Regions from separate parts of the Hymenobacter sp. 102 genome, predicted to be linked through region 1. Evidence: riboswitches for the same ligand, from Rfam matches in the RefSeq annotation. Region 1 holds a riboswitch; the other holds the start of a gene.

What was found. A riboswitch is a leader RNA that binds a small molecule or an ion and turns the genes downstream of it on or off. The one in region 1 is predicted to bind cobalamin.
Region 2: it holds a riboswitch for cobalamin, as region 1 does, so the genes downstream of both, ACN19L_RS09390 (TonB-dependent receptor plug domain-containing protein) here and ACN19L_RS03000 (acyl-CoA thioesterase) in region 1, are expected to answer to the same signal.

Annotation. Positions count from the first base shown of each region.
Region 1 covers NZ_CP188172.1:686,387-694,138, forward strand. Annotated here, with positions in the region: gene ACN19L_RS02980 (hypothetical protein) at 1-248, shown strand, start outside; gene ACN19L_RS02985 (MFS transporter) at 235-1,563, opposite strand; gene ACN19L_RS02990 (O-antigen ligase family protein) at 1,627-2,934, opposite strand; gene ACN19L_RS02995 (class I SAM-dependent methyltransferase) at 2,971-3,831, opposite strand; cobalamin riboswitch at 3,975-4,188, shown strand; gene ACN19L_RS03000 (acyl-CoA thioesterase) at 4,376-4,792, shown strand; gene ACN19L_RS03005 (hypothetical protein) at 4,927-5,250, shown strand; gene ACN19L_RS03010 (NAD(P)/FAD-dependent oxidoreductase) at 5,400-6,968, shown strand; gene ACN19L_RS03015 (CoA-binding protein) at 7,130-7,489, shown strand; gene ACN19L_RS03020 (SDR family oxidoreductase) at 7,565-7,752, opposite strand, start outside.
Region 2 covers NZ_CP188172.1:2,160,804-2,168,555, reverse strand. Annotated here, with positions in the region: gene ACN19L_RS09405 (AraC family transcriptional regulator) at 1-54, opposite strand, end outside; gene ACN19L_RS09400 (hypothetical protein) at 641-916, shown strand; gene ACN19L_RS09395 (YncE family protein) at 1,027-2,115, opposite strand; gene ACN19L_RS09390 (TonB-dependent receptor plug domain-containing protein) at 2,160-4,115, opposite strand; cobalamin riboswitch at 4,284-4,504, opposite strand; gene ACN19L_RS09385 (DNA-3-methyladenine glycosylase) at 4,561-5,169, shown strand; gene ACN19L_RS09380 (THUMP-like domain-containing protein) at 5,251-6,438, opposite strand; gene ACN19L_RS09375 (hypothetical protein) at 6,667-7,290, opposite strand; gene ACN19L_RS09370 (DUF4397 domain-containing protein) at 7,436-7,752, shown strand, end outside.

The DNA of each region.
Region 1 (7,752 bases):
CTCCCGTGCCGGTCACCTACGTGGTGAGCATTGGCGACGGCTGCGGTAAGTTTCAGCAGCTGCGGGAGCAGCGGGAGGGCAACAAGGTGTATCTGGTGCCCATTGTGCGTTATGAAGGCTGCACCTGCCCCCAGGTTGTTTCCGAATATCAGGGCACGTACCAGTTCACGGCCACGCAGCCGGGCCAGTACGTGCTGCTGTTCCCCAACCCAACCCGGGCCGTCGCCGATACCATCACGATTCAATAAGGCTTGCGCGGGCTTCTTCCTGGCTGATGCGGGACGTGGCGCGGGTATCGGGCATGCGCCAGTACACCAGCAAGGAGGCGGCGGCGCAGGCCGTTACGTACCAGTAAAACCAGTGCTCCACGCCGTGGTCCTTGGCCAGCAGCGCCAGGTACTCGGCCGTGCCCCCGAAGATGGCCACCGTGAGGGCGTAGGGCAGCCCCACCCCCAGGGCCCGGATTTCCGTCGGGAACAGCTCAGCCTTCACCACGGCGTTGATGGAGGTGTAGCCGCTCATAATCAGCATGGCCAGGAGCAGGTAGCCGAAAGCGCCCCCCACGCTGCCCGGGTGGGCCAGCGCAGTGAGCAGCGGCACCGTAGCCACCGTGGCTCCCACGCCAAAAAACAGCAGCACCGGCCGCCGCCCAATACGGTCCGACAAGGCCCCCATCAGCGGCTGCAGCAGCATGGCCCCGCCCAGCGCCCCGAACGATACCAGCGTGGCCTGGTCCTTGCTGAAGCCGGCGGTGTTCACCAGAAACTTCTGCACGTAGGTAGTGAAGGTGTAGAACACCACCGTACCGCCCAGCGTGAGGCCCACCACCGTGAGCACCTCCCGCGGATGCTGCAGCAGAATCCGCAGCTGGCTGGGTTTTTCGGCCTGAACCGGGGCTACTACCCGCTGCTGGAAGGCGTCGGTTTCTTCCATGGAGCGGCGCAGGTACAGCGCCACCAGCGCCGCCAGGGCCCCAATCACAAACGGCACCCGCCAGCCCCAGTCGGCCAGCTCGGCGGGCGTGAGCAGCTGCTGCAGGCCCAACTGCACCAGCAGGGCCAGCAGCTGCCCGGCAATGAGGGTCACGTACTGAAAGCTGGAGAAGAAGCCCCGGTGGCGGGAATCGGCCATTTCGCTGAGGTAGGTGGCCGAGGTGCCGTACTCCCCGCCCACGCTCAGGCCCTGCAACAGCCGGGCTACCACCAGCAACACGGGGGCGGCCACGCCAATCTGGCTGTAAGATGGTGTGAGGGCAATCAGCAACGAGCCCCCGCACATGAGCAGCACGGAGGCCAGCAGCGCCGCCTTGCGGCCGGCCCGGTCGGCGTACAGGCCCATGAGCCAGCCGCCCAACGGCCGCATCAGGAAGCCCACCGCAAAAATGGCCGCCGAGTTCAGCAGCTGAGCCGTGAGGTTGCCCTTTGGAAAGAAAGCCGGCGCGAAATACAAAGCGAAGGCCGAGTACACGTACCAGTCGTACCACTCCACCAGGTTGCCCACCGAGCCGCTGAAAATGGACCGGATGCGGGAGGACATGGTACGCGGCGGGGCAAGGGGCAACATAGGCAGCAAGGTGAAAGCAAGGACAAAAGAAACTCTAAGCCGGCTGCCCACGGCCCGCCGCGCCTAGCGACCGGCCGGCGGCAACCCCGGCAGCTCCGGTTCGGCGGACCGCGCGGCGGTTTCCGTGGCAACTACCACAAACCCGTAGCCGAAAACAAACAGGTTCAGGCTGATTTGCAGGCTCAGGATATCGACCACCAGCATGGCGACGGCCTGGGTGAAGATGAACACCCACACGTAGGGATTACGGCGGGTGGCCCGCTGCACCAGCGGCCCCAGCAGCACGGCCAGCCACAGGGCCAGCCCCACCACGCCCCCGCCCACCAGCGTGCTCAGGTACTGGTTGTGCACGTTCACCCGGTTTTCGGGCCGCAGCCCGAAGTTGCGCCAGGCATACTGCGCCTGCATGGCGGCGTAGGCATCGGCCGGGCCCGCGCCCAGCAACCAGTTTTCCCGGATGATGGCCCCGGCCGTTTCCACGGCCGCCAGCCGCTGGGCCAGGGAGTAGCCGTTGATGTCGCGCCCCTCGGTGTACTGGGCCACGTCGTAAAGCGTGGTGCTGATGCGCTGCTGCACCGGCTCCAGGGTGCGGTAGGCCAGCCAGGGCAACACCAGCACAGCCAGCAGCAGCCCCAGCCCCACCAGCCGCTGCCGGCGCCGCAGCAGCAACCGGAACGCCCAGGCCAGCAGCCCCGCGTACAGCACCAGCAGCCCCGTGCGGTAGGCCAGCACGTGCAGGCTCAGCGCAATTACCCCCACGGCCAGCAGCAACCCGGTCCGCAGAGCCTGCCCCGCCAACGGGCTGCGCCGCAGCAGCAGCCCCCAGAAAAACGCCTGGGCCAGCATCAGCCCGAAGGCAATGTGAAACGTCCCCGTAGCCGCCTGTAGGTTCTGCCCCACCCGAATGGCCTCTAATGCCGCCGCCGGATCAAGCAGGTACTGGCCCATCGTCAACAGGCCCACCGCCGCCGTGCTCAGGACGAAAAAAGCGCCCACTGTCAGCCGCTGGCGGGCGCTCAGGGGTACGGCCAGCGTGAAGGCCAGCGGCACGCCCAGCCAGGTCAGGCTCCGGAACAGCTCGTGCCGCCACACGGCCCACTCACTGGTGTACAGGCCGCTCAACAGCAGAAACGCCACCAGCGCCGCTGCCCGCAGGGCCGCGCCGTTGCGCCAGTATTGGGGCAGAGCCTGCCGCAGCCGGGGATTGGTCAGCGCGGCCAGCACGCCCACCACCGGACTCAGCGCAATCAGCATCCGGAAAGCCAGCAGCCCCGCCACTCCGGCCCCGCAGGCTAGCCACAGCAGCTGCTGCGACAACTGCCCCGAATGGTAATACTGCCCCCAGGAAAAGGCCCCAATTCGCTGCTGCATAGGGTATTCGTAACTAAATCTGCTGTGCAAAAGTAATCAGGTGCGGGCCGTATCCAGCGCGAGCTTGCCCGTCAGCTCCCGTACTGCCTCCGTGGTTTCCAGCCGCTTTTCGTACTCCACAATCAGGTGGCCGCCGGTGAGTACCGTCAGGCTGTGGTTGAGCTGGGCCAGCTCGGCGTACGCCTCCGGGCGGCGGGCCGAGGGCGTGCCTTTCCGCAGGCCCCGCTGCCGGGCCCGCCACCCGGCCAGCCGCATCCAGGGATAATAAAAAGGCAGCAGTGCCAAGGATGTATAGTTGACCTTTGAGGGATGCACCTCCACTATCCGCAGCCCCGACAGCGCCGCCAATGCCCGCTGCTTGGTGAGGTTGGCGAAGAAGATATGGCCCAGGTACACGTCGTGGATGGTGCGGGCATTATCCGAGGCCCACACGGAATCCACTTCGTTGGGGGGCATGAGCTTGTAGCCCTCACTTTCCAGCAGCAGGTAGCTCAGGCGGGTGCGCAGGTTGGAGTAGTTGGGCGTGGTGATGATGGCCCGCCCCCCCGGCCGCAGCACCCGGTTCAGCTCCTGAAACAGGTGCAGCTGGTTGGGCATGTGCTCAATACCCTCCTGGCAAATCACCATATCAAAGCTGGCATCGGCAAAGGGCAGAGCCCTGTTCAGGTTGGCCTTGACGCACTCAATAGCCGGCACCCGAAAAAACTCCGGGTACAGGTCGGCGGCCGTTACCTGGGCCCCCAGTTCCAGCAGGAGCCGGGCCGTGTCGCCGTTGCCGGCGGGTACATCCAGCACCCGCTGGCTCACCAGCCGGGCCTGCTCCCGCCGCAGCAAGTTGTTTACCAAGTGTTTAATATCCTTACTGCCTGAGAAAAACGGCCGCGCAATACGAATCATTAAAAATACTAATTAAGTAGGCCCCGTCAGCGGGTGGAGCGCAAAGGTAGAGGCATTGCCCGGATACTTCCGCCGGGCCAGCGGCCGCAAGCAAATCGCGCAAACTGTGCGTAGCTTGCGGCCACGTTCTTTGCCTGTGTTTTTCAGTCAGACGAGCGGCGTGGTGGCCTTTCTCCCTGCAGAACAGGCCCGAAAAGGGAACCGGGTGCAACTCCCGGACAGACGCGCTACTGTAAGTGCCCGTGGCCCGCGTAAGCGGCCGCAACGGTATCCCCGCGCAGCCCATTGCCCCTGGCGGGTGAGAAGGGCGGGATACCGGGCACAAGTCAGGATACCTGCCCGCCGCTTTTGATGATGAGGCCTCTTCGCGACCTGAGGGCCTTATCGGGTGCTGCCACTTCGGGCCGACTAGCGGCGGCCCGCGCCGTTTCGTGTGGGCCGGCGCGGCGGAGGCGTGGGCAGAACACCGGGTAAGCACCTTGGGAAAAGAGGCCCCCGAAAAGCGGGCCGGGAAGGTTATTCTTCACCTTTTTCCCTTTCACCCATGCTTACCCTCGACGAGAAAATCAGCCAGGCCGAAACCCGCATCTTCAAGGCCGTATTCCCCAACACCACCAACCACTACGACACCCTGTTCGGGGGTACCACCCTGCACCTGATGGATGAGGTGGCGTTCATCACGGCCACCCGCTTCTCCCGCCTCAAAATGGTCACGGTTTCCTCCGACAAAGTGGATTTCACCCACCCGATTCCCGGCGGTACGCTGGTGGAGCTGATTGGCCGGGTGGAGCACGTGGGCACCACCAGCCTGAAGGTGCGGGTGGAGCTGTTTGTGGAGCAGATGTACTCCGAAGAGCGCCACCGGGCCGTTTCGGGGCTGTTCACCTTCGTGGCCATCAACGACCAGAAGCAGCCCGTCCGGATTCTGCCGGCGGAGGCTGAGCCGCTACGCCCGCGGTAGTGCTGCCGTGCAGTGAATGGAGAAACGGGCGCCCGGCGGAATGGGACGCAGGCAAGAATTTTTCGAGTTATCCCGAACTATTTAGCCTGTGTTGGCGGTTTGCTTGCCACTCCCCGTTTCTTCCATTCTTCACTATGTCTCACGAGCAGCCCTCTACTTCTCCTATAAATAAGCGTCTGGAACAGTCATTCCGGGATGCTGACCAGGCCCGGGAAGAACTTACTGAGTCTCTGGCCAATTCGGTGGCCGCCAACTGCGACCTGCTGCACCACGGCCTGGTCAGCGCTAAAGGTCTGGAAGTAACCACCGAAATGTACCGTCACTTACTGGGCCAGCTGCTGCGCCACTCCTCCGGAGAAGTGCGCAATCAAGTGCTGGCGCAGTTCAACGAGTCCATCGAGCAGTTCTGGCCCCGGACGAAGGGCAGTAAGGGCAGTTCCTCGCTGACCAACAATTAGCGTTCAGTACCCCATTTGCGCAAGCCTCCCCTGCTGCCCGCCGGATTTCAGCTCTGGCCCGGCCGCAACGGGAGGCTTGTCTGCGTATCTTTGCCGCCCCTTGCGTACCCGTTTCGGTTCAAAGGCTAACTCCCTTTCACCTCTCAGCTATGGCTTCCCCCCAGGAAATTGAGCTGCTTCTGCCCCCGGAAGTGGCCTATGATGAACTGGCCCGCTACCGGGCCCTGCTCGATGCCGCCGGCCTCGTGCCCGGCCAGGCCGATTTTGTGCACCTGCGCAAACGCTCCATTGATGCCCGCGGCCGGCAGCCCCTCATACGCCTCCGCGCCGATATTTACCGCGCCGCCCCGCCCGCCGAGCTGTTCGGCCCCTGGTTCAGCTACCCCAACGTCAGCCAGGCCACCCGCTCGGTACTGATTGTGGGCGCGGGTCCGGCCGGGCTGTTTGCCGCCTTGCGGGCCATTGAGCTGGGTATCAAACCCATTGTACTGGAGCGCGGCAAAGACGTGCGCACCCGCCGCCGCGACCTGGCTGCCCTCAACAAAGAGCACGTGGTGAACCCCGACAGCAACTACTGCTTCGGGGAAGGCGGGGCCGGCACCTACTCCGATGGCAAGCTCTACACCCGCTCCACCAAGCGCGGCGACATTCAGCGGATTCTGCGGATTCTGGTGCAGCACGGTGCCACCCCCGATATTCTGGTGGACGCCCACCCCCACATCGGCACCAACAAGCTGCCCTACGTGGTAGCCGCCCTGCGCGACAGTGTGCGCGAGGCCGGCGGCGAGGTGCGCTTCGACACCCGCGTGGATGATTTGATTTTGACCGGCAAGCACCTGCGCGGCGTGGTTACCAGCACCGGCGAGGAGCTGACGGCCGACGCCGTGATTCTGGCCACCGGCCACTCGGCTCGGGATATGTATGAGCTGCTGCACCGGCGCGGGGTACTCATCGAAGCCAAGCCCTTTGCTTTGGGCGTGCGCGTGGAGCACCCCCAGCAACTCATCGACCAAGCCCAGTACCGCCGCCAGAACCGGGGCCAGCTGCCGGCGGCCTCCTACTCGCTGGTGCACCAAACCCAGTGGCAGCAGCGGCAGCGGGGCGTGTTTTCGTTCTGCATGTGTCCGGGCGGCTTTATCGTGCCCGCCGCCACGGCCCCCGGCGAGGTGGTAGTAAACGGCATGAGCCCCAGCCGCCGCGACTCGCGCTTTGCCAACTCCGGCATTGTGGCCGCCGTGGAGCTGGAGGATATGGATGTGCGCCAGTACGGAGCCCTGGCCGGCCTGCGCTTTCAGCAGGAAATTGAGCAGCGGGCCTGCTTGCTGGCCGGCAACACCCAGGTAGCCCCGGCCCAGCTGCTGGGCGACTTTCTGAAGAAAAAAGTATCTGCCAGCCTGCTGGAAACCAGCTACCAGCCCGGCCTCGTGTCGGTACCAATGGATAAAGTGCTGGGTGCTGGGCTGGCGGAACGGCTGCGCCAGGGTTTTCAGAACTTCGGCCGCAAAATACCCGGCTACGCCACCAACATGGCCCAGATTGTGGGCGTGGAAAGCCGCACCTCCTCGCCCGTGCGCATCCCCCGCGACCGGGACACGCTGCAGCACCCCGAGGTGCGGGGCCTGTTCCCCTGCGGCGAAGGTGCGGGCTTCGCCGGCGGCATCGTGTCGGCGGCTATGGACGGGGAACGGTGCGCGGAGGCGGTGCTGGCGGGCTTTTGAGTTTTTTGTCGTTGGTTTTTCGTTTTTCGGGCGGGGTTTGGCGCATGAATCGGTCTTCTGCATGATTTATGCGTTAAAGTCACCATCCTGCACAGGCAGCAGTGCCTCTGGTCAGCCAGGTAACGGACGAAAAATCAACAATCCACAACGATAAACGAGTCATGAAAAAGACCCTGGTACTGGGTGCTACCGATAATCCCGCCCGCTATGCTTACCGGGCTGTGCACCAGCTCAAAAACCACGGCCACGAGGTAGTGCCCGTGGGTATCCGCAAAGGCTCCGTGGCCGGCCTGGAAATCCGCAACGACCGGCCCACGGCCGCGGATGTGGACACCGTGACGCTGTACGTAGGCCCCCAAAACCAGCCCGCCTGGTACGACTACATCCTGGACCTGAACCCCAAGCGCATCATCTTCAACCCCGGCACCGAAAACCCGGAGCTGGAGGAGCTGGCCCACCAGCGCGGCATCCAAACCGAAGAAGCCTGCACGCTGGTAATGCTCAGCGTGGGGCAGTACTAGCCTAATCGTAAGTACACACAAAAGCCGCCATGCCTTGGGCACGGCGGCTTTTTGCGTTATAAAGCTTGCCGAAAGCTACTCGGCGTTGCCGTACATATTGGACTCGCCGCCGTCGATGGCAATGGTCTGGCCGTTCAGGTAAGAGGCATCGTCGCTCAGCAGGAACGCCACTACTTTGGCTACTTCCTCGGGCTGGCCCAGGCGGCGCGTGGGGTTGTTGCTGGCGTACCGGGCCTCGGCCTGTTTGGGGTCAGAGGGATTGA
Region 2 (7,752 bases), 1.5 Mb from region 1:
ATCAATGCAGCGTGGGCAAACCATGTTTTTGATGTGGAGAAGCGTCGTTTTCACGGATGTTGAGTTGGGTTCAACCGCGGGGCGGTACGCGTGGATGTACGAGAAGATGGCGGGGAAGCAGCGGATTTGCCCCGGCGCCGCGTCGCGGGCGGGACGTCATCAGTCCATTGCTTTCCAAACCAGTTCACCGTGGCCCAGTGGATGAAGGGAACCACACCCAGGAAGGTCACGGTGAATAGCCAGAAAAATACGAAAAATGCGCCAAAAAACCGTCCGAAGAACTCATCCTGAGTTCCGTACAGATACACTATAAGCAGTAGCGCCAGTAGAAAGCTGCTGCCAGCCAGCCAGGCTAGCTTCCGCAGCAGGGGCTTGTACGCGGTAATTTGGGAAGAGGCTCGGGTCATGGCTGCAGCTACAGGCGAACAAAGATAACCGTTGGCTGCATACAGAAACGGGAATCCAAGGATGGTCTTAGCTACGGGTCAGTATGAAGCATAAGGAAAAAACAACTGATAAAGTGGCAGAATGGCTGTGGTTGGGAACGGGAAATCTTCATACGCAAAAACCGCCGGGGCGGTCAGCCGTACAGCCCAAATACTTTACTTCACACCGCTCCCTCACCTATCTCCCAAACCCTATGAAAAGGCTCTCTTCTCTCTGCTCCCTGGCCGTAGCCGCCCTGCTTGTCGTTTCCGTATCGGCCTGCAACACGGGCAGCAGCTCCGGTGACACTAACGTGGAGCGCGGTGCCGAAAAAAGCAACGACCCGGCCACGCAGCAAAACGCCACTCTGGCCGCCGACTCAGCTACCTCCGGCCTGCAGCGCGACACGGCAGCTATGCCCACCGGCCGTCAGCAGTACGAGTCGGCTACGGAACGCAAAGACCGGAACAACGATGGTATTGCCGACTAACCCCCAACGGAACCCCGGCCAACAACAAGGCCCGCAACTACAGTTGCGGGCCTTGTTGTTGGCCGACCGAAGCCGGGCCGGGCTGTTTCCAGAGCTCAGAACAGGTTGGGTTAGTTGAAGGCGAAGCCATTGGGCCCAATGCCCACAGTAAAGGAATCGAGGGGTGCCCCCGTGCTGCGGTACCGGATTACTTTATCGGCGGCCGTGAATGAGCCCAATCCGCCGTAGATGGTGCCATCCTGTGGGTCGATACCCAGGCCGTAGAAGCTGCGCCGGATAAGTGGGGTGGTTGGCAACGTTGCATCGGCCACACCCAGCGTGTACACGCCGCCCAGGTACGTGTAGTAGAGCTGGCTTTTGGCTCCGTTGATGGCCAGCCGGCTTGGGGAGCTACGGTTGGAGGCTACTTCCCGAATGGTAGCCGTAAGCTGACCCGGGACAATTTTGGCCAGGCTGCCCTTGGTGGTGCGGGTGTAATCAGTGGTGTAGTCGGGGTTATAGTAGGTTTTGCCCCCGCTCAGCACCCACACGTTGCCGTCCCGGTCCTGCACCAAGCTGTTCGGGGAGTCGCCCACGGTAATGGTGCCCTCCACGGCATCGGTGGTGGTATTGATAACGGTAACAGTATTGCTGCCGCTATTGGTTACGTACAAACGGGAGCCCGCCACCAGCAGCTGCTCGGGCTGCACACCCACGGCAATAGTTTTGCTGACGGTGTTGGTGGTCAGGTTGAGTACCGATACGCGGCCATTGCTGCCATCGTACTTCACCGTTTCCGTTACGTAGCCCTTGGCCGCGGAGGCCGCCGCGAAGTAGCGCGGCAGCTGCAGCCCTGTTACCGTAGCTACCGGCTTGAAGTTGGGCAGAGAAATGACCTCCAGCTTATTGCTGTTGTTCACCACGATGTACGCGTTGTTGCCCTGCAGACTCAGGCTTTGGGCTACGTCGCCCAGCTCCCGTTTGGCGGCAGCGGCAAACGCGCCCTTATACACCACCGAAGAACTGGTTTTACTGAATACGCTGATGTCGGCATTCGACTTCTGGAAGTTGCCCTCGTTCACAATCAGCACGCTGTTGGGGCTGATGGTAACGGCCTCGGGCGTGGTGTCATCCGGGTCGCAGGCCAGCAGGCTGAAAGCGGCGGCGCTGCCCAGCAGTAAGCGGCTGCTCAGGCTCTGAAAAGGGAAAGAATACTTCATGCGGAGAAAAAAAAAGGGATAGAAAAAAGTCGTCGGGGAAAAGCTTAGCGCCAAAGCAGCCGCAAGCTCAGGCTGCCGCTGCGCAGGGGCATGGCGCGGTTCTGGTAACTCTGGTAGGAGGCGTTGGCAAGGTTGAAGCCCTGCGCCAGCGCCTGCAGCCGCCAGCCCGGCCGTACCGCCAGCGTGCGGCCCAGAGCCGCGTTCAGCAGCCAGTAGCTGGGCAGAAATTCCGTGGCCGAGGCATCGGTGTAGCGGTAGCCGGTATAAGTGAGCGTGGTGCTGAGCTGCCAGCCGTGCCAGGTATGGTCGGTGCTGAAGGCGGCCGTATGCCGCGGCACGAAGGGCAGCTGCCGTCCCACTGGGTCGGAGTCGGTGGCTACACCCTGGGTTTTTACCGACTGCGTGAGGCCGTAGCTGGCCCGGGCAAGCAGGCCGTAAGCCCTGTGCTGCCAGCTCAGCTGCGTACTGGCCTCCAGCCCCTGGGCGCGCACCTGCCGCAGGTTCCGCGGCGACCAGTACGCAACTCCGGGCGTCCACTGCACCCAGTTATCTACCAGCTGCCGGTAAGCCGTCAGCTCAGTTTGCAGGCGCAGGCGGGCCGGAGTTTGCGTGAAGGTGTGCACCAGGCCGCCCTCGTACCCCAGGCTTTCCTCGGGCAGTAAATCGGGGTTGCCGCCGGGCCGCCAGTACCGCTCGTTCAGGGTGGGGGCCCGGTAGCTGCGGGAGGCACTGCCCTTTACCGTGAGCGTCTGTGAGCCGACTTCAAGGGCCAGCCACTCGGCACCCAGCGTGGGCGTGAGGGGCGGGCGGCGGCCGGGCAGCACGGCCTGGCGCACGTTCAGGGAAAGGCGCAGGCGGGGCTGCGGGTCGTAGCGGAGCAGGGCGAAGCCAGAGTAGCGGTTTTCGGTGCGGGGCTGGCGGCCGTAGCCATCTACCTGGGCGGCAAAATGCTGAGCTTCACCCCCAAGCCGGACGGAGGCGTTGGGCGCTACTGTCCAAGTATGCTCGACCTGAGCCTGGCTGGTGCGCACCCGGGATTCGCTCAGCCCGCTCACGTCGTCGCGGTAGTTCAGGATGTCCTCAAACCAGGCGGCACGGGCGGCCCACTCGTGATGCTGGCTCACGGAACGGTAGCTGCCGGTGAGGCGGCGGCTCTGGTCCCGTTCCTCGGCGTGGGTATTGTTGGTGCCGACGCCTGGCTGAATTTGCCGGTCAGCATCGGTGAGCCAGGCGGCCAAAGCCACCTCGCTGCGCTGGCCCAGGCGCAGCGTCACATCCTGGCTGAGGCTGGCCTGGCGCAAGGCGGCGTTCTGCTGGCGTTGGCGGGTTCGGCCGCGGGCTTCCTGGGCGTAATAGGCAAAGTTGTTGGCCGCTTCCCGGTACAGCAGGCTGGTGCGCACGGCTATTTTCTGGTTGCTGAAGGCTGCCTCCACCGTGCCGGCTCCCAGCCCGAAGCTGCCGTACTCGCCCTGGGCCGCCCCGCGCCAGCCGGTGTTCCACTTCGCCTCCGATGACAGCAGCACCGTGCCCCCAATAGCCCCGTTGCCGTAGGTGGCGGCGGCCGGCCCCGGCTGCACATCGGCCTGGGTAAATCCGCTCACCGGCAGCAGGGAAAAATCGGCCTCACCCAGGCTGGGCAGGTTGATATTGAAGCCGTTCCAGAGCACGGCGGTGTGCCGCGCCGAGGTGCCCCGCAACGTGATGGAAGCCAGCTGGCCCGGGCCGTAATTGCGCAGGTGCAGGGCCGTGCGTGCGCTCAGTACATCGGTAAGCGTACCGGTACGGTAAGTGGTAAGGGCCACCGAATCGAGGGTGAGACGGCGGCTGCCCACTGCAAACCGCTCAAGGCGGACGCCGGGAATGCGCACCGTAGGCAGCCGCTGCACGCGGGCCGTATCGGCGGGCAGCTCGCTGGTTTGAGCCGAGGCCGAAGTAGTTAGCAACAGGCCACCCGCCAGCCAGCTAAGCAGGCGGCTCCACGGCAGGGCGGTAAAACGCATCTTGAGAACCAAATTTTCGCAACCGAAAAATTCAGTTCAAAACCTCGTGGCTTAGCTGGCCTCGTGAGCCGCCAACCCCCGAAGCCGAGGCCGAAAACAGAAGGGTACTCTGCCCGGCCGGAGCCGGGCTGCTGGTTTCATTCTCCGCCTTTCCTCCGAAGGCGCTGAACATGGGGATGCGCAAAGGCAGGTCTCCTGGCTTGCTCCGGGCGCGTCGCCTTCCCATTTCCAGGGCCTCAGCTAAGAAGCCGAGGCAGAAACAGTGGCCGGTGATGACGCGCCGACTCCTGAAGCGTACAGTTGCGGGGACAGCTCCGGATTTCAACCGGATTCCCTTTTCAGCCTCGCCCCGCATTTGGGGTCCGGCCACCTTTACAGCGGCAAAGGTAGGCATTGCCCCGTATAGATGCCTACTCATCCGTAATTCTTCCTGTCGTACTGCTGTATGTCTCTGCTGCCCCCCGAATTCTACCGCCGTTCCAACCCCGTGCAGATTGCCCGCGAGCTGCTGGGCAAGCACGTGTACTCCTGTCTGGAAGGGCAGCTAACCGGCGGCCGCATTGTGGAAACTGAGGCGTACTCCCACGAGGGCGACGATTCCATGCAGCTGCACCTGAAGCGGCGCGGCACCCACGGCCAGGCATTGCACGAGCCCGGGGGGCGGGCCTACCTCTATCAGGTGTACAACCGCCATACCCTGTTTAATATCAGCACCAATCTGGCCAGTAAACCCGATACAGTGCTCATCCGGGCCATTGAGCCGCTGGTGGGGCTGGAAATCATGGCGGCCCGCCGGGGCCACCTGGCCCCGGATTCGCCTAAGCTAACGACCGGCCCGGGCCTGCTCGCCCAGGCCCTGGGCATCACGCCCGCCCTTAGCGGCACTAACTTGCAGGGCCCGGTGCTCTGGCTTGAAGATGCGGGTGAAATCATCAATGAAGCCGACATCCTGGCCAGCCCCCGCGTGGGTTTAGCCTACGCCGGCGAAACGGCCGCCGCCTTACCCTGGCGCTTTCGCCTTCGGGGCAGTAAATGGACCAGCCCGGCACGGTGAAGTGATGAGTTAGTGAAATGGTGAGTTTGGCGTTCAGGTCGCACAGGTAGCGCAAGCAGAACGTCAAGCTCACCAACTCACTCACAGCTTCTCGCACACCAGCACCATCAGCTTGCCTTCCAGGTTGGTAGTGGCGAAGAGGTATAGCTCGCCACCCTCCTTGATGGCGGTGCGGTGTCGAAACTCGGCCACCGAATCGGGGAAATTGCGGGTGGTGACGTGGGCGCGGTTGTCGGGGCCGAGATGGGTGCGCAACGCCGCACCATCGTACTTCTCCACCGCCCGAATGCGGAAAATCCGGCCCGGAAAATCCGCCCGCAACGAATCAGATGTGTACAGGTGGCTGTGCTGGTGCAGCTTCAGTAGCTCGAAAGCCGTGCCGACGCTCTTGAACGCGCCGGCCTTGAGCACGGCCACGTTGGGCTCGTAGAGATACTGCTGCGGCTCGGCGTAGCGGGCTACGGCGCGGGTTTCACGGGCCCGGTTTAGTCGGAACTCCTGCTGCTGCCCGTTGCGCAGCAAGTTTACGGTGAACCGTTCGGGGTCGATGGCCGGCTCGGGGCCCAGCTCGTACAGCACTTCCTTGCACTCGTTGTCCACGGCCACCACCCACAGCCGCCGCACCTGCCGCAACTCCTGAATGGCCTGCTCAATATCGAGCATGGGAGACGTCTTGAGTAGCACGCACCGGCTTTTGTGCAGCAGCAGCGGCAGCAGGCGCAGAATATCCGGCTCGCAGTCCTGCAACCGGAAAATCTTCTTAGCAGCCGTGTCGCGGCGGGCGGGGTCCAGGTACAGCCAGTCGAACGTATCGGGGGTGCTGCGCAGAAACTGCACGGCGTCGCTGGTGTGGCACTGCACATTTCCGATACCCAGCTGCGCCAGGTTGTAGCGCACCACCTCAGCCAGGGCCGCGTTGCGCTCCACGTACTGCACCTCGGCTACGGTAGTAGCGAAATGGGCTGTATCAACTCCAAACCCCCCGGTCAAATCAGCCAGGCGCTGTCCGTTCACCAAAGAGGCTTTGAAGGCAGCCGTACGGGCCGAGGAAGCCTGCTCCACTGAGAGAGTAGGCGGGAAAATAAGCTCCGGGTTTTCGGCCCAGTCGGGCAGCTTGGTGCGGGCTTTCTGCCGGGCCTGAATCTGCCGGATAAGGTCGGGAACGGGCAGGCCGGGGTGGCGACGGGCTTGCAGAGCTAGTTGAGCGGGGTCGTCGTGCAGGTGCTGGGCAACGTATTGCCGAGCCGCCGTGGGCAGCGGGTATTCCATGTAGCGGGTCTACGAATTCAGGGCGGTGCCGGACGCTCCGGCGAATCAGCCCGGGCGCAAGGCAGCCTCAAACGTAAGCAGGAAATCTGCAACCACCCGTCCCGGGCTGCGTCTGGCCGGTTCTGAAACAAGATGAAAAAGGTACTCCGGGCCGGTTCTCAGCTCACTGCCAGCAACGGCTGGCAACCCTGAAAACCGGCCCGGAGCATCCGGACAACCACAATTAGGTTAGCGCAGGTTCCAACGCAGGGCCAGCAGCGGCTGCCCGCTGCGGCCAGCAGCCAAACCTACCGTGCTGGGGCGCAACTGCTGCAGCGCACCACGCCGGGCGGCGGGCAGCCCGGCATTATGCGCCTCCACAGCCCGCTGAAAGTGGGAGTTGGTATTGCGCGAGATGAGGATGTTGCTCAGCAGGCTGAAGGCGGCCAAGCCCACCGCTACTTGCTGAGTATTATTAAAATATTCCTCTTTTTCGGGATGCGCGTACACCTGCTGGCCGTACAAACCCACGGCTCCCACAAACGTCAGGCGTTCCGCCACAAACAGCCACTTCTGCCGCCGGTAGCGGTTCAGATTATCCAGCGCTTCCTGATTGCCGGCCAGGTAGGGCCGGATACGCTGTCCAAAAAAGCCGGCACTCTGATAAGCCGACTCATTGGTGCCGGCTTCCGTAGTGAAATAAAAGTTCTTCTGCACTCCGTTTAGCCCCCGGTTCTGGTCTTCGGGAGCAAGACGCAATACGGTGGCTGGCTGCTGAGCCTGAGCCGCTACGGCCACTCCGAGAGAGCAGGCGGCAACCAATGCGGAGCGGCGTAAACCGCCAACAATTCGGGACAGTTGATACTGGGTCATGAAGACAAAGCTACGGTCTATATAGTCAAGGAGCTAAGTGTTTAGACGACAAAAAAGTGCAATTCATCGAGGAAAAGTTTTAGGGCCATCCAACAAAAGCACACTTGCCTTCGTTCTCGCAAGCAGTTCACCCAACTCTTCGCATATGAAAACGCTGACCTCACTTTTCCGTCCGGCCCTTTTTGCCCTGACTTTGCCCGCCACACTGGCCTTTTCGGCTTGCGGCAATGATGATGACAACAATTCCACTCCTGTGCCTGACCAAGGCAAGGTGCTGGCAGTGCACGCGGCTCCCAATGCGAATGTAAAAGTATCGGTGCTGGCCGATGACAAGGCAGTGAAAGACCTGAGCTACGGCGAAAACTCCGGCTACGCCACGGTAGATGCTGGCAGTCGTACGTTCAAAATCAATGTGGCTGGCACCACCAATACAGTGGCCACTGCTACCCAAACCGTGGCTAA